Regions from separate parts of the Martinezella lusitana genome, predicted to be linked through region 2. Evidence: predicted binding sites of a transcription regulator. Region 2 holds the regulator's gene; each other region holds the start of a gene.
The links. The regulator PhoB, encoded in region 2, activates phosphate uptake and scavenging genes when phosphate is short. The targets are predictions, from matches to a motif close to TGTCATNNANCTGTCAT.
Positions count from the first base shown of each region.

Region 1 (5,682 bases), on a different replicon from region 2:
TTGGACGAGAACGGGCCGGTGGCAACCTTGCCCATCCCGTTCCACAACGCATCCTTGGCAAACTCGCGATCCAGCGCATACATGATCGCCTGGCGGAATTTCGGATTGTCCATCGGGGGAACTCGGTTGTTCAGCCACAGCCAGGAAAGCGGCGAGAAATATTCCCAGCCCTTTTCCGTGACGCAGGTGTTCGGCAGTGCCGAGAGGCGCGGAACGTCGAAATTCTCGACTGAGCCGCCCGGCAGTACATCCACCTTGCCCGTCTCATAGGCGACGGCGCGCGCGGCGCCATCCGGGATGATCTGGTAGTAGATCTCGTCGAGATAGGGCTTGCCCTTGAGGTAATAGTCCTTGTTCTTCTCCAGCTTGATATAGCTGCCTTTTTTCCATTCCACGAATTTGAAGGGGCCGGTCCCGACCGGTTTTTCGTTGTTCGGATTGGTGGCGTATTCCGTGCCTTCGTAAAGGTGCTTCGGCACGATCGGCATGGCGCTAAAATTGAAGGCGCGGATGAAGGGTTCGAAAGGCTGTTTCAGCTTGAAGACGACCGTCTTGTCGTCGGGCGCCGTGACGCTCTCCACATGGTCCATCAGGTTGCGGTGGCGCGGCTGCGTCTTCATCAGGAAGTCGTTGACGGTGAACAGCACGTCGGCCGAGGTCATCGGCTTGCCGTCATGGAAGACCACGTTGTCCTGCAGGGTGAAGGTATAGGTCAGGCCGTCGTCGGAAACTGTCCAGGATTTCGCCAGCGATGGCATGGGCTGCAACTTCTCGTCATAGCGCAGCAGGCTCTCGAAGATATTGCCGCCGACGGCAAGGCTCGGGCCGTTGGTGGTGATGGCGATCATCAGGCTGGGCGGTTCCGGCTGGACGATGAGATTGATCTTGCCGCCTTCGAGGGGCGCGGCATAGGCGGCGCTTGCGGTGAGGACTAAGGCAAAGGACATGGAAAGCAGGCGTCGCATGAAGTTCCCCTTATGGATTTTCGTTTGGCGTGCGGACGTTACTTTGCATTGCGGCATCGCTCCGAAAGCCGGTTTGGGGCTTTCGAAAGTCGCGGTGCGTATTCAACGGATCGGAGCTTTTTTGCGTGTCAGCTAGAGCGAACGACACTCCGATGATCAACCGATATACTGGTATATATTTGCATCAGTGACCGCATTAAGAGCCTCCCAAGCCTGACCTGTCAAGCGGCTCTCTTGGAAATTTCGCATAAGTTTTGAGCGCACTCTTGGAGTGCGTATTAATTGCGCATGTTGAGTGTGGGTAGTCGGGGAAGAGGCTTGAATTGCCGAAAAAAGCACCGCTCTCGGGGCTGGCGCTGAAGCAAACATCCGAGATGAGCGCGCGAGAGCCGCTGTCAGGGAAAAGGCAATGAGCCTTCAAGTGGGCGTTCAGCCCACCCAGTTCATGACCCAATAGACCAGCGCGGAGATCACAGCAGCGGCAGGCAGTGTCACGACCCATGCGATGACGATGTTACCTGCGAGCCCCCAGCGCACGGCGGAAAGGCGCCGGGAAGCGCCGACGCCTATGATGGCTCCGGTGATCGTGTGGGTCGTCGAGACTGGAATGCCAAGCCATGTCGCCGCAAACAATGTGATCGCGCCGCCGGTCTCCGCGCAGAAGCCCTGCATCGGATTGAGCCGGGTGATCTTGGAACCCATGGTATGCACGATCCTCCAGCCGCCGAACAAGGTTCCGAGCGCCATGGCGGACTGGCAGGACAACACCACCCAGAGCGGCACATGGAACTCCCCGCCGCCATAGCCCTGGGAATAGAGCAGCACGGCGATGATCCCCATCGTCTTCTGGGCATCATTGCCGCCATGACCGAGCGAATAGAGCGACGCGGAGATGAATTGCAGCACGCGGAATGTGCTGTCGACGGCAAACGGCGTTTGCCGGACGAAGATCCAGGTCACGCACAAGATGAGGAGAAGCGCGAGCACGAAGCCCAGCATCGGCGAAAGCACGATGGCGCCGGCTGTCTTCAGCAGGCCCGACCAGACGATCGCGCTCGTGCCGGTCTTGGCCAGTCCGGCGCCCACCAGTCCGCCGACCAGCGCATGCGACGAACTCGACGGAATGCCGAATATCCAGGTGACGATATTCCAGACGATGGCGCCCATCAGCGCGGCGAAGATGACCTGCGGCGTGACGATGCCCGGATCGATGATGCCGGTGCCGAGGGTTTCTGCCACATGCAGCCCGAAAAACAGGAAGGCGATGAAATTGAAGAAGGCAGCCCACATCACCGCATATTGTGGCCGCAGCACGCGGGTAGAGACGATGGTGGCAATCGAATTGGCCGCATCGTGCAGCCCGTTGAGAAAGTCGAAGAATAGCGCGACGGCAATCAGGCCCGCCAAAAGCGGAAGGGCGAGGGTGGCCTCCATCAGACGTTCTCGATCACGATGCCGCTGATCTCGTTGGCGACGTCTTCGAAGCGGTCGACCACCTTCTCCAGCTCGCCATAGATCTCGCTGCCGATGATATAGGCCATGGGGTTCGACCCGCCGTGACGACGGAAGAGATCCTTGAGACCCTGCTCATGCAATTCGTCGGAACGGCCCTCGACTTTCACCACTTCTTCGGTGAGTACGCTGAGGCGGGCCGAATTGGCGCCCATGCGATCGAGCAGCGGGATTGCCTCGGCCACCAGCTTGGCGGCCTGGACGATTACCCCGCCCATTTCCTGCATTCTGGGATCGAAGCTGGTCTGTTCGAACAGCCGGATGGTCTTGACCGTCTTGTGCATCATGTCGATGGCATCATCCATCGACATGATCAGGTCCTTGATATCCCCGCGATCGAAGGGTGTAATAAAGCTGCGTCGAACGGCGAGCAGGACCTCACGGGTGATTTCGTCCGCTTCGTTCTCCAGCTCGACGATGCGCTGGCAATGTTGCTCCGTGTCCTTGCCGGCCAGCAATTCGTTCAAAGCTTCGGCCGCGCCGACGACGGTGCGGGAATGCCGCTCGAAGAGATCAAAGAAACGATCTTCCCGCGGCATCAATTTACGAAACCAGTTCACTGTCGGCGCTCCAAACATGCGTTGTCATAAATCCGTCATAAATGACGGAGCGTGACATGAAAAGCCGATACGCCTGCGAAACGACCCTCTCCAACAGCGTCGTCCCAAGGTTTGAACCCGTTTATGTGGACTCTATTCTGTTTCCCGCGCCGTCGAAGAAATGCAAGGCGTTGGCGGAAGCGGCAACCACAAGCTCGGCATCGATCGCGATCTGAGACCGCCCGGAGACGCGAAAGACGATGGTCTGACCATCCGGAAGGATGCCGTAAACATAGCTTTCCGCACCCACCAGCTCCACCGCCTGGACGCGCACCTTTGCGCTAAAGGCGGCGGCATTTCCATCTTCGGCCAGATGAAGGTCCTCGGGCCGGATGCCGATGGTCGTGTCGCCGCTGACGGGGCCGGCGCCGGCCGAAAGAGCAAGGCCGCTTTTCTCCGTGAGCTTCAGGAGGTTCATCGACGGCGAGCCGATGAAGGTTGCGACGAAGGTCGTGGCCGGACGCTCGTAGAGCTCGATGGGCGTGCCGACCTGCTCGATCCGGCCGCCATTCAACACCACCAGCCGGTCGGCCAGCGTCATTGCCTCCATCTGGTCATGCGTGACATAGACGCTGGTGGTTGCCAGCGATCGCTGCAGCCGCTTGATCTCGACGCGCATCTGCACGCGCAGCTTGGCATCGAGATTGGAGAGCGGCTCGTCAAACAGGAAGGCGGCCGGCTCGCGCACGATGGCGCGGCCCATGGCGACGCGCTGGCGCTGGCCGCCGGACAGTTGGCGCGGCTTGCGTTCCAGAAATTGTTCGATCTCCAGCGAGCGGGCCGTCTTGTCAATCCGCCGCTCGATCTCGTCCTTCGGCGTGTTGCGATTCTTCAACCCGTAGGCCAGGTTCTGGCGCACCGTCATATGCGGATAGAGCGCATAGTTCTGAAAGACCATGGCGATGTCGCGGTCCGACGGTTCCAGCTCGTTTACCACGCGACTATTGATCGACACCGTGCCCGATGTGATGCTTTCCAGTCCGGCAATCATGCGCAGAAGCGTGGACTTGCCGCAGCCGGAAGGCCCAACCAGCACGACGAGCTCGCCGTCGGCAATATCAAGCGACACGCCTTTGATGACGTCGATGCCGCCGCCGTAGGTTTTGCGGACATCCTTGAGGGTGATCCCAGCCATTATTTCTCCGTCTCCACAAGACCTTTGACGAACCAGCGCTGCATCAGCACCACGACGACGATGGGCGGAATGATCGCCAGGATCGCCGTCACCATCACGAAATTCCACGGCGTCGCCGCATCGGCGAAATCCACCATTTTCCTGAGCCCGATGATGATCGTCGACATCTTGGCGTCGTTGGTGACGAGCAGCGGCCACAGATATTGCGTCCAGCCATAGATGAAGAGGATCACGAACAGGGCGGCGATATTGGTCTTCGACAACGGCAGCAGGATATCGCGCATGAAACGGAAAGGTCCGGCATTGTCGATGCGGGCGGCTTCCAGCAGTTCGCCCGGAACAGTTAGGAAGAATTGCCGGAACAGGAAGGTGGCCGTTGCCGATGCCATCAGCGGCAGGGTCAGGCCGGCATAGGTGTCGATCATGCCGAGATCGACGATGACCTTGTATGTCGGCAGGATGCGGACCTCGACCGGCAGCATCAGCGTCACGAAGATCATCCAGAAGAACACCATGCGCAATGGGAAGCGGAAGAAGACGATAGCGAAGGCTGACAGGAAGGAGATCGCGATCTTGCCGACGGCGATGACGACGGCCACGACAAACGTGTTCCATAGCATGCGCGGCAGGCTGACGCCGACCACGCGCTCGACGCCGCCGGAGAGCGCCTCCCCATAATTCTCGACAAAATGACCGCCGGGCAGCAGCGAGATCGGCGGCCGCAGAATTTCGGCTGACGTCATCGTCGAGGCGACGAACGTATAATAGATCGGGAAGGCGACGATGATGATGCCGATGATCAGCATCAGATGGCCGACGAGATTGGCAACGGGACGTTTTTCGATCATCGGTTCACCTCACGCATAGTGCACACGCTTCTCGACGAAGCGGAACTGGAACGCGGTGAGCGCGATGACGATCACCATCAGGATCACCGACTGTGCCGCCGACGAACCGAGGTTGAGATTGACGAAACCGTCATTGTAGACCTTGTAGACGAGGGTCTCCGTCGCCTTGGCCGGTCCGCCGCCGGTGACGGCATGGATGATGCCGAAGGTGTCGAAGAAGGCGTAGACCGTGTTGACCACCAGCAGGAAAAAGGTCGTCGGCGCCAGCAGAGGAAAGACGATGGTCCAGAAGCGCCTGCTGCCGCGCGCGCCATCAATGGAGGCGGCTTCGAGCAGCGATTTCGGGATTGCCTGCAGACCGGCAACGAAGAACAGGAAGTTGTAGCTGATCTGCTTCCAGGCGGCGGCAACGATCACCAGCACCATCGCCTGATCGCCGTTCAAAAGCGGATCCCAGGCAAAGCCGTTGCGGCGGAGAATATAGGCGAGGGTACCCATCGCCGGATTGAACATGAAGAGCCAGAGCATGCCGGCCACGGCGGGCGCGACCGCATAGGGCCAGATCAGCAGCGTGCGATACAGGGTCTGGCCGCGCACCACCTTGTCGGCGGCCGTCGCAAGTG
Region 1 covers NZ_CP050307.1:720,117-725,798, forward strand. The annotation lists gene HB780_RS06390 (ABC transporter substrate-binding protein) at 1-965, opposite strand, end outside; gene HB780_RS06395 (inorganic phosphate transporter) at 1,395-2,399, opposite strand; gene HB780_RS06400 (DUF47 family protein) at 2,399-3,016, opposite strand; gene HB780_RS06405 (sn-glycerol-3-phosphate import ATP-binding protein UgpC) at 3,159-4,211, opposite strand; gene ugpE (sn-glycerol-3-phosphate ABC transporter permease UgpE) at 4,211-5,059, opposite strand; gene ugpA (sn-glycerol-3-phosphate ABC transporter permease UgpA) at 5,069-5,682, opposite strand, start outside.
Region 1: the regulator PhoB is predicted to act here: its motif matches at 3,060-3,076, upstream of HB780_RS06400 (DUF47 family protein).

Region 2 (5,682 bases):
AGAGATCGAGAAAGTGTTTCGGAGAAGCCATGGTCCTACCTGTACTCTAAAAAACAACAACGCCCGCGTGGGGCGCGCATAACCCCTTAAATCGGAACCGATTTAAGGAAAGGCTTATGCGCCATTCTAAGTGTTACTGCGTCCTTTGCGCGTCCGTATGGACGTGCGGCGCAGTAATCCGCCCCAATCAACGGGCGCTGGATTTAAGCCGACTTTTTGACGCGAGCAGCGCGCACGGATTCTGCAGCGCGTTCGATGCGGGCAATGCCTTCGCGCGCTTCCTCTGCGGTCACCACCAGTGGCGGCAGCAAACGGATAACGTTATCGCCAGCCGGCACGCCCAGCATATGCTCCGCGCGGATCGCCTGCAGCAGCTCCGCCTGCGGAATGGCGGCCTTGATACCCATCATCAGGCCCTCACCACGGATATCCTCAATGATATCGGGGAAACGATCCTGAAGCGAGGCGAGGCCCTGACGGAACACCAGGGTGATGTCGCGCACATGTTCGAGGAAGCCGTCTGCCAGCACGATATCGAGCACGGCATTGCCGACTGCCATGGCGAGCGGATTGCCGCCATAGGTCGAGCCGTGTGTGCCAGCCTTCATACCCGATGCCGCTTCGGCGGTTGCCAGGCACGCGCCGAGCGGAAAGCCGCCGCCGATGCCCTTGGCCACGGCCATGATGTCAGGCGTAATGCCAGCCCACTCATGGGCAAAGAGCTTGCCGGTACGGCCAACGCCGCACTGGACTTCGTCAAGGATCAGAAGCAGGCCATGCTCATCGCAGAGCTGGCGCAGGCCGCGCATGAATTCATTGGTCGCCGGGCGAATGCCGCCCTCGCCCTGCACGGGCTCGATGAGGATGGCGGCCGTCGCATCGGTGATGACAGCGCGCACGGCGTCAAGATCGCCGAAGGGCACCTGGTCAAAGCCCGGCGCCTTGGGGCCGAAGCCTTCGAGATACTTCTCCTGGCCGCCCGCGGCGATCGTCGCGATCGTGCGGCCATGGAACGCACCTTCGAATGTGATGATATGGAATTTCTCGGGATGACCCTTGGAGAACTGGTAACGCCGCGCCGTCTTGATTGCGCATTCCAGCGCCTCGGCACCGGAATTGGTGAAGAACACCTTGTCGGCGAAGGTGGCTTCCGTCAGGCGCTTCGACAGCTTCTCCTGGCCTGGCACCTCATAGAGGTTCGACAGATGCCAGACCTTGTCGGCCTGCGCCTTCAACTCCGCAACCAGATGGGGATGCGCATGGCCAAGCGAATTCACCGCGACGCCGGCGGCGAAATCGAGATAGCGCTCGCCGGTCTCCGTGAACAGCCATACACCCTCTCCTCGCTCAAACCGCAGCGGGGCGCGCATATAGGTGTCATAAAGCGGCGCGGTTTCAGCCATGGCGCATGTCTCCTCGATCACAACCTTTAGGGCCAATCGTTTCCTTCAAGTGAAACGGGCCCGGAAAAATCAAAAATGCCGCCTTGCGGCGGCGTGGGTACTATTGATGTTTTGCACCGCGATGTCAACAAAACAGGCAATTTCGCGGACGCAGCAGAGCGCCCCTCGGCGAGAGGTATGTCTCTAGTTGCTAATATTGCAAAAATGCCACGCTTGCACAAGCAAGTTGGGGAAAACCCCGAAATCGATTCCCCAGGAATCATGCGACTCTTGTCACGGAGTCAGCCTCACACTAGGTTAAATCTCAATTACTAGACTGCATGCGGCGGAACTAGTCACCACAATTTTTTAAGCGTTTCGTGCCTCGATCCCATCTGAGGCAATGGTGAAGGATTCTGCCATCGGAAACGCGACAGCGGAGACAGGGCATGAATTGGACAGACGAACGCGTCGAGAAGCTGAAGAAGCTGTGGTCCGAGGGTTTGAGCGCGAGCCAGATCGCGGCACAGCTCGGTGGTGTCAGCCGTAACGCCGTCATCGGCAAGGTACATCGCTTGAGCCTGCCGGGCCGAGCGAAGGCAGGCGGCACGGCAACTGCGGCCCGGGCACAGAAGCGCAACACTTCGGCGCCGCGCGCACCGAACTACGCCTCGCGCGTTGCAACCCGCACGGTTACCCGTCAGCAGGGCGCAACGATGCTCAAGGAAGAAGTCGAGATCGATACGGTCAACGAGATCGAATATCGTCCGGCCTCCAATGTGGTCGTTCCGATCTCGCGCCGCCTCGGTCTAACGGAACTTACCGAACGCACCTGCAAGTGGCCGGTCGGCGATCCGCTGAAGGATGATTTCCACTTCTGCGGCAATGATAGCCCGGATGCATCGCCCTATTGCGGCTACCATCAGCGCCTGGCCTACCAGCCGGTGCATGAACGGCGCCGGCCTGCGGCTCAACCGCGCGGCTGAGATGCCTTATAGCTGAATGAAAGAAACGGGCCGAAAGGCCCGTTTTCTGTTTCCGCCGCTATGTTGGATGGCTGACCGGTTTCCCGCTCAGGCTTCCATGGAATAACCCGCGCCGCGAACGGTGCGGATGACATCCTGCATATTGGAGAAGTTCAGCGCCTTGCGCAGGCGTCCGACATGGACGTCGACAGTGCGTTCGTCGACATAGATGTCATGTCCCCAGACACCGTCGAGGAGTTGCGACCGCGAGAAGACGCGGCTCGGCGAAGCCATCAGGAATTCCAGCAGGCGGAATTCCGTCGGCCCCAACCGCACTTCGCGGCTCTTGCGGTGGACGCGATGGGTCTCGCGGTCCAGTTCGATATCGCCACAGCGCAGAACCGTGGAGAGGACCTCCGGACGGGCACGGCGCAGCATCGCCTTGACGCGAGCCATCAGCTCCGGCGTCGAGAACGGCTTGACGACATAATCGTCGGCGCCGGTGGAAAGGCCGCGTACGCGCTCGCTTTCCTCGCCGCGGGCGGTGAGCATGATGATCGGCAGGCGCTCCGTTTCCGGCCGCATGCGCAGCCGGCGGCAGAGCTCGATACCCGACACGCCGGGGAGCATCCAGTCAAGGATCAGAAGATCGGGGATGCGCTCCTGGAGGCGAAGTTCGGCTTCGTCTCCTCTCAGAATGGTATCGACCTCGAAGCCTTCGGCCTCCAGATTGTAGCGCAGCAGAACGCTGAGCGCTTCTTCGTCTTCTACAACAGCAACTCTCGGAACCATGTGTCTCTGGTCTCCTTTCTTGGCGTCTTCGTTATTCCGTCAGCGCACCGACGGTGTTGGCGGTATCGTCTTTCGGGCGCTCGCCCTCGGGCTGGCTGCCGGTCGCCATGTAATAGATCGTCTCGGCGATGTTGGTGGCATGGTCGCCGATGCGCTCGATGTTCTTGGCGCAGAAGAGAAGATGCGTGCAGGTGGTGATGTTGCGCGGATCTTCCATCATGTAGGTCAGCATCTCGCGGAAGAGCGAGGTGTACATCGCGTCGATTTCCTCGTCGCGCTCACGGATCGACACGGCCTTGTCTGGCGAACGGGTCGTGTAGACGTCGAGTACTTCCTTGAGCTGGCTGAGCGCCAGTTCGGAAAGATGCTCAATACCCCGCGCCAGGCTGCGCGGAACGCCGGTGCCCTGCACGGCGATGACGCGCTTGGCGGTGTTCTTGCCGAGGTCGCCAACGCGCTCCAGATCGGCGGCGATGCGAATGGAGCCCATGATTTCGCGCAGGTCGGCGGCCATCGGCTGCCGGCGAGCAATGGTGACGATTGCCTTGTCGCCGACTTCGCGTTCGGCATGGTCGAGGACGACGTCGTCGGAGATGACCTTTTGCGCAAGAGCAACATCGCCGTGCACCAGCGCGCGGACGCTGTCGCTGACCATCTGCTCCGCCAGGCCGCCCATTTCGGCAATGCGGCGCGTCAGGAACTTCAGGTCTTCGTCGTAGGCAGAGAGAATGTGAGTAGAGACCATTTTTCTATCCTCAGGGTGAAACTTGTGATGGTAGCCGCGCGCGGGACATCATCAACCAAAACGGCCCATGATGTAATCCTGCGTGCGGAAATCGTCGGGATTAGTGAACATCTTATCGGTATCGTTCTCCTCGACCAAATGGCCGAGGTGAAACATTGCGGTGCGTTGCGAGACACGGGCTGCCTGCTGCATGGAATGCGTCACGATGACGATCGTGAAGTTTTCCCGCAGCTCGTGAATCAGTTCCTCGACCTTGGCCGTGGCGATGGGATCGAGCGCCGAGCACGGCTCGTCCATGAGAATGACTTCCGGGCTGACGGCGACGGCACGAGCGATGCAGAGGCGCTGTTGCTGGCCGCCGGACAGACTGGTTCCGGCTTCCTGCAGCCGATCCTTCACCTCGCCCCAGAGACCGGCCTTCTGCAGGCTGGTTTCGACGATATGATCGAGATCGGCCTTGGAGCGGTGAAGCCCGTGAATGCGCGGGCCATAAGCGACGTTCTCGTAGATCGACTTCGGGAAGGGATTGGGCTTCTGGAACACCATGCCGACGCGGGCGCGCAGCTCCACGACGTCGATGGCGCTGTCATAGACATCCTGATCGTCGAGCGTGATCTTGCCGGTGACGCGGCAGGTGTCGATCGTGTCATTCATGCGGTTCAAGCAGCGCAGGAAGGTGGACTTGCCGCAGCCGGACGGGCCGATCAGCGCGGTGACCGTATTGACGCGGATGTTCAGGTCCACACCGAACAGCGCGCGCTTGTCACCATAATAGACCGAGACATCGTGACCGATCATCTTGTAGGGGATCGTCGTCATCTTCCTGGCCAATGCCTTCTCGCCTGCGGCTTCCGTCATCATGTTCATTCCGTCTTCTCCCTCTACCAGCGCCGCTCGAAGCGACGACGCAGCAGGATGGCCCCGATGTTCATCGCAACAAGGAAGAAGAGCAGGACGATAATGGCCCCGGAGGTTCGCTCGACAAAGGCGCGTTCGGCTTCGCTCGCCCACATGTAGATCTGCACCGGCAGGGCCGTCGCCGGATCGAGCGGCGACGTCGGATAATTGGCGACAAAGGCGACCATGCCGATCAAGAGCAGCGGCGCGGTTTCGCCGAGCGCATGCGCCAGCCCGAGGATCGTGCCGGTCAGGATGCCGGGCATGGCCAGCGGCAGGACATGGTGGAACACCACCTGCATCCGCGAGGCGCCAAGGCCTAGCGCCGCACTTCGGATCGATGGCGGCACCGCCCGCAACGCCGAACGCGTGGCGATGATGATCATCGGCAGCGTCATCAGGCTGAGCACCAGTCCTCCAACCAGCGAGGCCGAACGCGGCAGGCCCATGACGTTGATGAACACCGAAAGGCCAAGCAGGCCGTAGACGATCGACGGCACGGCGGCGAGATTGTTGATGTTGACCTCGATCAGATCCGTCAGCCGGTTCTTCGGCGCGAATTCCTCGAGATAGATCGAGGCGGCGACGCCGACCGGCAATGCCAGCACCAGCACGGTCAGCATCAGATAGAGCGAACCGATCAGCGCGACGCCGAGGCCGGCGGCTTCCGGACGACTGGAATTGCCCGACAGGAAAAGGCCGCTATTGAACGCCTTATGGAGCGCGCCGCTGGCGGTAAGCTGCTTCATCCAGCCGAGCTGCCTGTCGGAGACCTTGCGATCCTTTTCATCCGCCGTCAGGTCGATCTGCCCCTTGTTGGCGGAATCGATGTTGGCGTCGACGAGGAAGGTCATCTTCACCGTTTTCCCGATGATGAACGGATCGGCCATAACCTCGTTGC
Region 2 covers NZ_CP050308.1:3,055,304-3,060,985, reverse strand. The annotation lists gene argF (ornithine carbamoyltransferase) at 1-31, opposite strand, end outside; gene HB780_RS28485 (aspartate aminotransferase family protein) at 204-1,403, opposite strand; gene HB780_RS28480 (GcrA family cell cycle regulator) at 1,832-2,368, shown strand; gene phoB (phosphate regulon transcriptional regulator PhoB) at 2,456-3,139, opposite strand; gene phoU (phosphate signaling complex protein PhoU) at 3,171-3,884, opposite strand; gene pstB (phosphate ABC transporter ATP-binding protein PstB) at 3,936-4,751, opposite strand; gene pstA (phosphate ABC transporter permease PstA) at 4,766-5,682, opposite strand, start outside.

Region 3 (5,682 bases), 350 kb from region 2:
TTGCCATAGTGACGGTTGCCGATGGCCATCAGCCGCTCGCCGACATTGGCGCCGGCCGAGACCGTCATGCGCAACCCGTCGGCGGGGTTCTGGTGCACGAAGCCCCAGTCGGTCCGCATTAGGAAGCGCCGTTCCGCCTCGTTCATGCGGAAGAGGTCGCGATAGGTCTGGTCGCGCATATGATATTCGACGCTGCCGGTGGTCGGCAGCAGCCGTGTCGAGATGCAGTTGAGCAGGGTGGTCTTGCCCGAGCCGCTCTCGCCGACGATGGCCAGCACTTCGCCGGGCCAGAGATCGAAGGATACGTCGCGGCACCCGATACGGCTGCCGTAGAATTTCGAGATGTTCTTGACCTTGAGGAGTGGTGTGTCGCTCATTCGGCGGCCTCCTGATTGGGTGCCAGCCCATTTGGTGCCAGCATGATGCCGACGTGGCCTTGGGCGCGGCGGTCTTCGCAGAAATCGGTGTCGGAGCAGACGAACATCCGTCCGCCCTTGTCGTCTAGGATCACCTCATCGAGATAGACCTGCTCGGCGCCGCAGAGCGCGCAGGGCTTGTCGAAGCGCTGTACTTCGAAGGGGTGATCCTCGAAATCGAGGCTGACCACGTCGGTATAGGGCGGCACCGCATAGATACGCTTCTCGCGGCCGGCGCCGAAAAGCTGCAACGCATCCGACATATGCATTTTTGGATTGTCGAACTTCGGCGTCGGCGACGGGTCCATCACATAGCGACCGGCGACCTTGACCGGGTAGGCATAGGTGGTGGCGATACGGCCGTTGCGGGCGATGTCTTCATAGAGCTTCACATGCATGAGGCCGTATTCCTCGAGCGCATGCATCTTGCGGGTCTCGGTCTCGCGCGGTTCCAGGAAGCGCAGTGGTTCCGGGATCGGCACCTGGTAGACAAGCACCTGGTTAGGCCCAAGCTTGGTTTCCGGGATGCGATGGCGCGTCTGGATGATCGTCGCCTCTTCTGTGCGGGTGGTGACAGCAACATTGGCCACCTTCTGGAAGAAGGCGCGGATGGAGACGGCGTTGGTCGTGTCGTCGGCGCCCTGGTCGATGACTTTCAGGACATCGTCCGGCCCGATGATCGCCGCGGTGAGCTGCACGCCGCCGGTGCCCCAGCCATAGGGCATCGGCATTTCGCGCGAGGCGAAGGGCACCTGATAGCCGGGAATGGCGATCGCCTTCAGGATGGCGCGGCGGATCATCCGCTTGGTCTGTTCGTCGAGATAGGCGAAGTTGTAGGTGGCGAGATCGGTCATTCGGCTGCCTCCGTCAGGGGATCCTTGCCGCCGTCGCGGGCGGCCTCGAAGTCACGGCGCATGCGGCGCACCAGGTCGAGCTCGGCCTGGAAGTCGACATAGTGCGGCAGCTTCAGATGTTCGACGAAGCCGGTCGACTGCACGTTGTCGGAATGGGAAATGACGAATTCCTCATCCTGGGCGGGGGCGACAATATCCTCGCCGAGCTCGTCGGCGCGCAGCGCCCGGTCGACCAGCGACATGGCCATGGCCTTGCGCTCGCTCTGGCCAAAGACAAGGCCGTAGCCGCGGGTAAACTGCGGCGGCGCCTTGGCCGAACCCTTGAACTGGTTGACCATCTGGCACTCGGTCACCTGGATGCTGCCGAGCGAAACGGCGAAACCGAGTTCCGGTACGTCGAGCTCGACCTCCACTTCGCCAATGCGGATTTCGCCGGTGAAGGGATGGTTGCGGCCATAGCCGCGTTGGGTCGAATAGCCGAGCGCCAGAAGGAAACCCTCGTCGCCACGGGCGAGCGCCTGCAGGCGCAGGTCGCGGGTCATCGGGAATTCCATCGGCTCTCGCGTCAGGTCGCCGGTTTCGTGGTCGATCGGCATGTCGCCGTCGCCCTCGATCAGTCCTTCCTCGGCGAGAATCTCGGAGACCCGCATCACGCGGCCCTCTTCCGCCGACCGCTGCATCGGTTCGTCCACCGGTTCGTCGGTCAAGAGGCTCGGGTCGAGCAGGCGGTGGGTATAATCAAAGGTGGGGCCGAGAAGCTGGCCGCCCGGCAGGTCTTTGTAGGTGGCGGAGATGCGGCGCTCGATCTTCATCGCCGCCGTGTCCAGCGGCTGGGAATAGCCGAAGCGCGGCAGCGTCGTGCGGTAGGCGCGCAGCAGGAAGATCGCCTCGATCATGTCGCCGCGCGACTGGCGCACGGCAAGTGCCGCCAGCGTGCGGTCATAAAGCGATGCCTCAGCCATGACGCGGTCAACGGCAAGCGCCAGTTGCGCGACGATCTGGTCGATGCCGAGGGCCGGCAGCGAGCGGTCGCCACGGCGACGGTCGGCGAGCAGCCGGTGAGCATTGGCGATGGCGGCTTCGCCGCCTTTTACGGCAACATACATGCGTCAGATCTCCGTCGCGATGATCTTGGTGGTGCGCGGCAGGCAAAGGAATTGCCGTCCCGCCGTCAGAACGAGGTCGACACCACGCGGGAAGAGCGCGCGATTGTCGTTCCATGAGCGCAGGAACGTGTCCGGCAGGCCGATGGGCGCAATCATGTTGATGTCGGCGATACCAGGTCCGGAGAGCGCCAGTTCCTTGCCGCCCTCGAGGCTTGCGATTTCCAGTACGAGCGTCGTCGAGCGGTCGGGATATTCCTGCGTGCCGACGTCGAATTGATTGAGCGAGGCGAGCAGCACTCCGGTCTCGACGAAGGCAAAGCGGGCCTCGAGCTTTTCCGTTGTCACAGGTGCGCCGGTATGGAAGCCGAGCCATTCCGGCATGGTCGAGCGTGCAAGGCCGCCTGACAGCCAAACCTGCGTATCATGATCGCAAAGGGTGAGCCCAATGGCGCCGGCGGCGATGCCGAGGGGCGCGGGAGGCGCGATGTCGGAGGTGATCGTCTGCAGGGTTCCTGGCCGCGCCATCGCGTCCATCATCATCTTGAAGACGCTCTGCGCGTCGAACACCGGGTTGGCGAAGCCGCCGGTCAGGGCGTCGTTGTCGGGTATGGTAGAGACATGGGAAAGGGTCATCAGTCTTCTCCGCGGACCATGGTGAAGAAATCGACGCGGGTGGCTGCCGTCTCTTCGGCTCGTCGGTGATCCCGTCCGGCGATCCGCTCGGTGATCGGCAAAAGGATCGCCTTCTCGACGAAATCCTTGGTGGCCGGCTGATGCCAGAGCGCGTCGAAGATCGCCGCCAGCCGCACCTTTTCACGGTCGGTGCCGAGCGCATGCGCGTGGCCGACCGCGCCGGAGGCGAGCCTGATGGTGGCGCGGGTTACCGTGACTTCGCCGAGATTGAAGGGCGAGCCGCCGCCGCCGATGCGACCGCGCACCATGACGAGCCCCGTCTCCGGCCCGCGCACGGGCTGGACCACCGGCTTGTCGGAGAGCGCTTCCCAGGCAGCGTCAAGCTCGTCGCGTTCGGCCCGCGCCAAAAGATCGGCGGTGCGCTTGCGTTCCTGACGCTCCTGCGCGGCCGCCTCTTGTCTCTGTGCTGAATTCATCCCGTCATCCTCAAAATGTCTATTGATATAGACAACTATACAAGGTATGTTTTATATCTATTGGGGTGACGTGACAAGCGTATGACAGGGCAAACGAGAAATATGGCGGGGCAGAAGGTACAGAGGCAGACGGGCGTAGCGCTCTGGCGGCAGATTGCCGACCGGATTCGCGCGTCGATCAATCAGGGCGATTTCGACGAGACCGGCATGGTGCCGCCGGAAACGGCGTTGGCGCTGCAATTCGGCGTCAACCGGCATACGGTGCGAAGCGCGCTGGCCGCTTTGGGGCAGGAAGGCATCGTTCGCGCCGTGCAGGGGCGGGGCACACTGATCGAGCGCAAGGAACGGCTGAATTTCCCGATCTCGAAACGGACGCGGTTTTCTCAGGGGATCGGTGATCAGGTCCGGGAGTCCAGCAGCATGCTGGTGGCGAGCAGCAATGAAATCGCCAATACCGAGGTGGCCCGCTGGCTGAAGCTGGAACCCGGTACAAGTGTCGTCCGACTGGAAACGCTCGGTCGGGCCGACCATCGCCCGGTGTCACGCGCCACGAGCTGGTTCCCTGCCGATCGTTTTGCCAACATTGCCGAGATCTATCGGGCCACCGGTTCGATCACCAAGGCCTTCCGCGAACTCGGCGTGGCGGACTATGTTCGTGTCGTCACGGAAATCACTGCGGCCCATGCGGAAGAAGGCGATCTCGCCGACCTCGAACTCTCCCCCGGCGCCATCATCATGACCACCCGCGCACTCAATGCCGATCTCGACGGCGTGCTGGTACAATATTCGATTTCACGCTTCGCTGCGGATCGGGTGCGGTTCACGATCGAGAATTGAGGACAAGAGAAGCCCCTCATCCGGCCTGTCGGCCACCTTCTCCCCGTTTTGACGGGGAGAAGGAGATGGGCGCACCATCCGTCGCTCCTCAACCTAATGGAGGTCGATGACTTGCCACAAAAAAAGTCGTTCCCTCGCCCCGCTTGCGGGGAGAGGGCTAGGGTGAGGGGCTTTTTCGGAAGATCTATTCAGCCGCTCAATGCGCGCCGGACATATCGCCGAGCACTTCCTTGGAAGCGACGGTGGAGTCGGCGTTGAGCTTGTAGACCATCGGCACGCCGGTCGCGAGGTTAAGCGCCAGGATCTGTTCCTTGGTCAGGCGGTCGAGCACCATGACCAGCGAGCGCAGCGAGTTGCCGTGAGCGGCGACGAGCACCTTCTGGCCGGCGAGCACGCGCGGCAGGATTTCGGTGAGGTAATAGGGCCAGACGCGGGCGCCGGTGTCGCGCAGGCTTTCGCCGCCGGGCGGTGGGATGTCGTAGGAACGGCGCCAGATATGCACCTGTTCCTCGCCCCACTTGGCGCGTGCATCGTCCTTGTTCAGGCCGGAGAGATCGCCATAGTCGCGCTCGTTCAGCGCCTGATCCTTTATGGTTTCAAGGCCGGGCTGACCGACTTCATCGAGGATGATCTTCAGCGTGTGCTGGGCGCGGATGAGATCCGACGTGAAGGCGATGTCGTATTTGATGCCGTAATCGGCGAGCGCCTTGCCGCCGGTCTTGGCTTCTTCAACGCCCAGCGCTGTCAGGTCTGGGTCCTTCCAGCCGGTGAAGAGATTCTTCAAATTCCAGTCGCTCTGCCCGTGGCGAACGAGGACGAGGGTACCGCTCATGAAATATTCCTCCTTGAAAGGATCGTATCAACGTTTGGAAAGCCCGAGGACATCGAGCATGGAATAAAGGCCGGGCTTCTTGTCGCGTGCCCAGAGAGCCGCCTGAAGCGCGCCGCGGGCAAATAGCGACCGGTCGCCGGCGCTGTGGGACAACGTCAGACGCTCGCCTTCGCCGGCAAAGATCACCGAGTGATCGCCGATGACGGCGCCGCCGCGAAGCGTGGCAAAGCCGATCGAACCCGCCGGACGCGGACCGGTATATCCGTCACGCACGCGCACGGAATGATCGTCAAGATCGATGCCACGCCCCTTGGCTGCGGCTTCGCCGAGCAGCAGAGCGGTGCCCGAGGGCGCGTCGACCTTGTGCTTGTGGTGCATTTCCAGAACTTCGATGTCCCAATCGGCCGACGGAAGCGCGCGTGCCGCCTGTTCAACAAGGACACTCAGGAGATTGATGCCGAGACCCATATTGCCCGACTTGACGATGCGGGCATGGCGGGCGGCGGCCTTGAACCTGGTTTCGTCTTC
Region 3 covers NZ_CP050308.1:2,705,268-2,710,949, forward strand. The annotation lists gene phnK (phosphonate C-P lyase system protein PhnK) at 1-377, opposite strand, end outside; gene HB780_RS26715 (alpha-D-ribose 1-methylphosphonate 5-phosphate C-P-lyase PhnJ) at 374-1,270, opposite strand; gene HB780_RS26720 (carbon-phosphorus lyase complex subunit) at 1,267-2,376, opposite strand; gene phnH (phosphonate C-P lyase system protein PhnH) at 2,380-3,009, opposite strand; gene phnG (phosphonate C-P lyase system protein PhnG) at 3,009-3,485, opposite strand; gene phnF (phosphonate metabolism transcriptional regulator PhnF) at 3,588-4,322, shown strand; gene HB780_RS26740 (2,3-bisphosphoglycerate-dependent phosphoglycerate mutase) at 4,519-5,154, opposite strand; gene dapB (4-hydroxy-tetrahydrodipicolinate reductase) at 5,182-5,682, opposite strand, start outside.
Region 3: the regulator PhoB is predicted to act here: its motif matches at 3,556-3,572, upstream of phnF (phosphonate metabolism transcriptional regulator PhnF).

Region 4 (5,682 bases), 1.9 Mb from region 2:
TGGGTGGTCGTTTTGGTCTTCGGCGGCGGCGCGGTCTCGTCGCTCTCTGAGCCCGCGGCGAAGGCCTGCAGGCTGGCGCCGATCAGAAATCCGGCGGCAAGCGCCATCATGGCGGAATTCTTCATCGCGACGCCAAAGCCCATATCATCCTCCCGAAATCACATGGGCTGATTGTAGCTCCGGATATTCGAAAACGCTACCGAAACGATAGGGCCGCTTTCACAAAGTGCCACCTTTATCACGCCAGGATGTCGACACCCTGGGCATCCACGCCATCGCCGTGGGCATTGAGGCTGAAGCGCTCGGCCTTGAGCTCCCAAGCGCCCGGATGGCCGGCGATGGTAAAGAGATTATAGGCGGCCGCCGGCTTCAGCCCGCTGGGGCCTTGCGAGGCCGAGGCGATGCCGATAACCGGCACCGGGCCGGTCGGGCCATTCAGCCAATGCAGCGTGTTCAGATGGGTATGGCCGTGCAGGACCAGCTCGGCGCCACCGGTGGAGATCACGGCGGCAAAGCGGCGGATGCCGATCATGCGCTTGTAGAAGCTGGTCGCGCCACGGATCGGCGGATGGTGGATCATCACGACGCGAAACAGACCGGCCTCGCCGGCGGCACGCAGCATGTTCACCGTCTCGCGCGCCTGCCGGGCGGAAAAAAGCCGCTGGCGGCAAAGGGGGGCGTTGCCACCGCCGTCGAGCAGCCGATCAGGGCGACACGGTCGCGGATGCGCAGATAGGGGAAGATGTGCTGGTTGTTCGGCCACTCCGGCGGTGCATGATCGCCCTGAACATAGGGATACCAGGCGCGCATAGCCTTCTCATAGGCACCGGGCACATAGGCATCGTGGTTGCCGGGAACGACGGAGGTGAAGGCGGGGTCGCCAACGGTCTTCAGCCATTCGGCGGCGGTGCGGATCTCAATGCCGCTGCCGAGATTGACGAGATCGCCGGTCACCGCGAGATGGTCGGCCTGCTTCGCCCTGATATCGTCCAGAAGAAGATCGAGAGTGCCGCCGAAAAGATGCTTGCGCCGGTTTCGGTGCCAGTTCACAAATCCGGTAATGCGTTTGGAGGCGAGTTCTCTGATCGAAAGCCGGGGCAAGGGACCCAGATGAACGTCGGAAATATGCGCGAGTTTGAACATGGGTTGAGACATAGCCCAGTCCATTGTCAAAACAAATACATCCATTTGCCGCTGGTCGATCACATCGGCGGAGCCGAGGCATGAGCGAGGGCGTCGCTCCCGACGAATCCCGCAGCTGGCGGGCAAGGCTGCTTGGTTGGATGCTCCACAGCTATTTCGCGCTCACCCGCAGCATGACCATGGGCGTGCGGGCAGCGTGCTTCGATCAGGAAGGGCGGATCTTCCTGGTGCGGCATTCCTACATCGCGGGCTGGCACATGCCCGGCGGCGGCGTCGAGCGTCATGAGACGGTGGAGCAGGCGCTGGCAAAGGAACTACGGGAAGAGGGCAATCTGGTGATATCCGGTCGGCCGCAGCTCTTCCAAGTCTATCTCAACAACCGCACCAGCAAGCGCGACCATGTCGTCTTTTTCCGCGTGCAAGTGGAACAAACCGCGCCGCGCAAGCCTGATCTCGAGATCGTCGAAAGCGGATTCTTTTCGCTCGACGCCCTGCCGCCGGGGACGACCAAGGCGACGTATCGGCGGCTGAAGGAGCTGGAAGGTGGCGAGGCGCCGTCGAATTACTGGTGACGGCTTTCGTTCCGAACATCATGACGCGGTTCGACGTGGAAAGCCAAACGAGCGGCGGGGGAAGCCTATCTCGCCCTTGGCGGGCGAGAAAGCAATTTCACTGGTTTAGGAATTGCGGCTTTGAAAGCAGCTCAGGATTCGAGGTTTGGCGCAATTTCTAAGCCATTGAAATTGCAAGAGCGGGGGTCTGCATCTTGCGTCCCTGCTTACCCCCTCTTTTGCAAAATCTAGCACTTAGCTGACGCTAAATGCTGATTTTGCTTTCTCGCCCGCAAGGGGGAGAGATTGACCGTGCCTCAAGCCGTCTTCACCAATCCTTCCCGCCCATGCGGATGGTTAAAATCCAGATCGGGACCGACGGGGACGATGCCGGTTGGGTTGATCGTCTTGTGGCTGCGGTAGTAGTGATCCTTGATATGCGCAAGGTTGGTCGTCTCGGCGACACCGGGGACCTGATAGAGGTCGCGCAGATAGCCGGACAGGTTGCGATAATCCTCGATGCGGCGGATGTTGCATTTGAAATGGCCGACATAGACGGCGTCGAAACGCACGAGCGTGGTAAAGAGCCGCCAGTCGGCCTCGGTCAGCTGGTCGCCCAGGAGATAGCGATTTGCCCCCAGGCGCTTGTCGAGCATGTCGAGGGTTTCGAACAGGCGCAGCACATTCTGCTGGTAGGCTTCCTGCGTGCCGGCGAAGCCGGATTTGTAGACGCCGTTGTTGACTGTGTCGTAGACCACCTCGTTCAGGGTATCGATCTCGGCTCTAAGGTCCGTCGGGTAGAAATCATCCTTCGCGCCGGTCAGGCCGTCGAAGGCGCTGTTGAACATGCGGATGATCTCGGCAGATTCATTGTTGACGATCGTGCCGGTCTGCTTGTCCCAGAGGACGGGAACGGTGACGCGGCCGGAATAATGCGGATCTGCCTCGACGTAGACTTCCCAGAGCGCTTTTGCGCCAAAGAGATGATCGATCGTGCCGCCGTCCTTGCCTTTGAATTCCCAGCCATTTTCCAGCATCAGTGGATCGACGATGGAGACGGAGATCAGGCTCTCGAGCTTCTTCAGCTTGCGGAAGATCAACGTGCGGTGTGCCCAGGGGCAGGCGAGCGAGACGTAGAGATGGTAGCGCCCGGCCTCGGCCTTGAAGCCGCCCGTACCGCTCGGCCCCGGCGCGCCGTCGGCGGTGATCCAATTGCGAAACTGCGAGGCAGCGCGCTTGAAATGGCCTTTGGTTTCCTTCGTGTCGTACCAGACGTCATGCCAGACGCCGTCAACCAACATGCCCATTGCCCGATCCTTTCGGAGATCCTGTCTAAAAACTTGATCTGGAAAATACGGTATGTTCGTGGAATTGCGAGACGGTAAACGATGAACAGTGCGTTACGACATCCTCGCGAAAATCGCGAAGCGATTTTCGGACAAGATCATGTCCTGGGCAAATGTCATCATCTCGACACGATCATCCGTCAACAAAAGACCGCCCGCATTTAACATTGGACGAACCGAAAATTTCCTGCTATCCGGCTTGTCACACTTTGAGGACCGCTTGTCATGACAGCAACCAGAAGCCTGCGACGACGCTGATGATCCCGAACGCTCGAGAAGCGTTTTCGAGAACCATCCCGTCTGTCTATCTGGTTTCATTGGTCTAATGTACAAGCACGATCTGGTCTACCTCACTGAGGATGCGTCGCACGACGCTGTCATCGAACTCATCAACGAAGAAGCATTCGGTCCCGGCCGGTTCACCCGCGCCGCTGCGCGGATTCGCGAGCAAGGGCCGCATGACCGCACGCTCTCCTTCATCTGCGCCGACGACGGCGAGACGATTGCCTCCGTCCGGATGACGCCGGTTCTTGCCGGCTCGGTCAAGGGACATCTGCTCGGACCGCTCGCCGTTCGCCCGTCGCACAAGAACCGGGGCATCGGCCGGGAATTGGTGCGGATCGCGATCGAGGCTGCCAAGCGCAAGGGGTCGGAAGCAGTCATCCTGGTCGGCGATCCGCCGTATTACGGCCCGCTCGGCTTCGAGAAGGTGGCCTATAATGCGCTGGCATTTCCGGGGCCGGTCGATCCGGGCCGGGTGCTCGTCGTGCCGCTTGCTGTTGATACGCATGAGCGGCTGAAGGGCATGATTGCCTGGCATGATGACGCCGCATCGGCTGTCCTTGCCGATGACGTTGACGACGAAGATTTGCCGCTGGTGGCGATCGCGGTCTAACCGCAACGATTTTCACAGATCCGGCCAACCACTGCCCGCGCGCTCCCTTGCGCGGGTATTTTTCATCTACCTGTCATACGGCCAACCTAGAGTTTTGCCTGTTCTGATGAAGAGCGATTGCGAAACTTTTGGGGGTAGTGCAATGACTGAAAATCTCACGCAAAAAGATATATTTCCGACCAGTCAGCTGGAAGACGCTGACGGGGAGGGCCATAACTGTACCGACAATCCGACGATGGGGGAAATCATCGGACGTCGCTTTTCCCGGCGCGGCTTCCTGCAAGGGTCGCTCGCTGTTTCCGCCATCGCTGCGACGGTAGGGCCGCTCGCATTGGTGAGCGCGGAGAAGGCCCGTGCGGCCGGCGGCTCGGCCTTCGCCTTCAAGGAAATTGAAGCCGGTGTCGATGCCGATCACCATGTCGCCGAAGGCTATGACGCCAATGTGCTGTTGCGCTGGGGCGACGCGCTCTTTGCCGATTCGCCGGCTTTCGATCCGAAGAACCAGTCCGCCGAGGCACAGCGTCGCCAGTTCGGCTATAACAACGATTATGTCGGCTATATCCCGTTGGAGGGTTCCTCCGAACACGGGCTGCTGGTGGTCAATCACGAATATACCAATCCGCATCTGATGTTTCCGGGTCTGGTGACAATCGCCGACGGCAAGATCAAGCAGGCGCCGCTGAGCAAGGAGCAGGTGGACATCGAAATGGCCGCGCATGGCGGCACCGTCGTCGAGATCCGCAAGGTCGACGGCAAATGGCAGGTCGTGCCGGATGGCAAATACAATCGCCGCATCACCGCGACGACCGAGATGCAGTTGACCGGCCCGGCTGCCGGCAATGATCGGCTGAAGACCTCGGCCGACGCGACCGGCGCCAAGGTTTTCGGCACGCTCAACAATTGCGCCGGCGGCGTTACGCCCTGGGGCACCTACATCATGGCCGAGGAGAACTTCCACGGCTATTTTTCCGGTAAGCTGCCGGAAGGCCATAAGGAAGCCGCCAACTACAAGCGCTACGGCGTGCCGGAAGGCAGCTACGAATGGGCGAATTTCTACGAACGTTTTGATCTCTCCAAAGAGGCGCACGAGCCGAACCGTTACGGCTGGGTCGTCGAAGTCGACGTTCTCGATCCGCAATCGGTGCCGAAGAAGCGCACCGCACTTGGCCGCACCAAGCATGAGGGTGCTGCCAATATCGTCTCCAAGGACGGCCGTGTGGTCCTCTATCTCGGCGACGACGAACGGTTCGATTATGTCTACAAGTTCGTGACCGCCGGCACCTATAATGCCGCCGACCGCGCCACCAATCTGGATTTGCTCGACAACGGCACGCTCTATGTCGCCAAGTTCTCCGAGGACAGTACGCTTGCGTGGCTACCGCTGACCTTCGGACAGGGGCCGCTGACGGCGGAACATGGCTTTGCCAGCCAGGCCGACGTGCTGATCGAAACGCGCCGTGCCGCCGACTTGCTCGGCGCGACCAAGATGGACCGGCCGGAAGACATCGAACCCAATGCCGTCAACGGCAAGGTCTATGTCATGCTGACCAACAACAGCAAGCGCAAGGCCGATCAGGTCGATGCCGCCAATCCGCGTGCCGATAATGCCTTTGGTCACATCATCGAGATCAGCGAAGAAGACGGCGTGTTCTCGGCAACCAAGGGCAAGTGGGAAGTGCTGCTGAAATGCGGCGACCCCTCCGTTGCCGCTGTCGGTGCTTCCTTCTCGACCGAGACGACGAAGAAC
Region 4 covers NZ_CP050308.1:1,107,411-1,113,092, reverse strand. The annotation lists gene HB780_RS19155 (tetratricopeptide repeat protein) at 1-143, opposite strand, end outside; partial or broken gene HB780_RS19150 (metallophosphoesterase family protein) at 239-1,173, opposite strand; gene HB780_RS19145 (NUDIX domain-containing protein) at 1,284-1,715, shown strand; gene HB780_RS19140 (glutathione S-transferase family protein) at 2,012-3,001, opposite strand; gene HB780_RS19135 (GNAT family N-acetyltransferase) at 3,366-3,935, shown strand; gene HB780_RS19130 (PhoX family protein) at 4,078-5,682, shown strand, end outside.
Region 4: the regulator PhoB is predicted to act here: its motif matches at 3,996-4,012, upstream of HB780_RS19130 (PhoX family protein).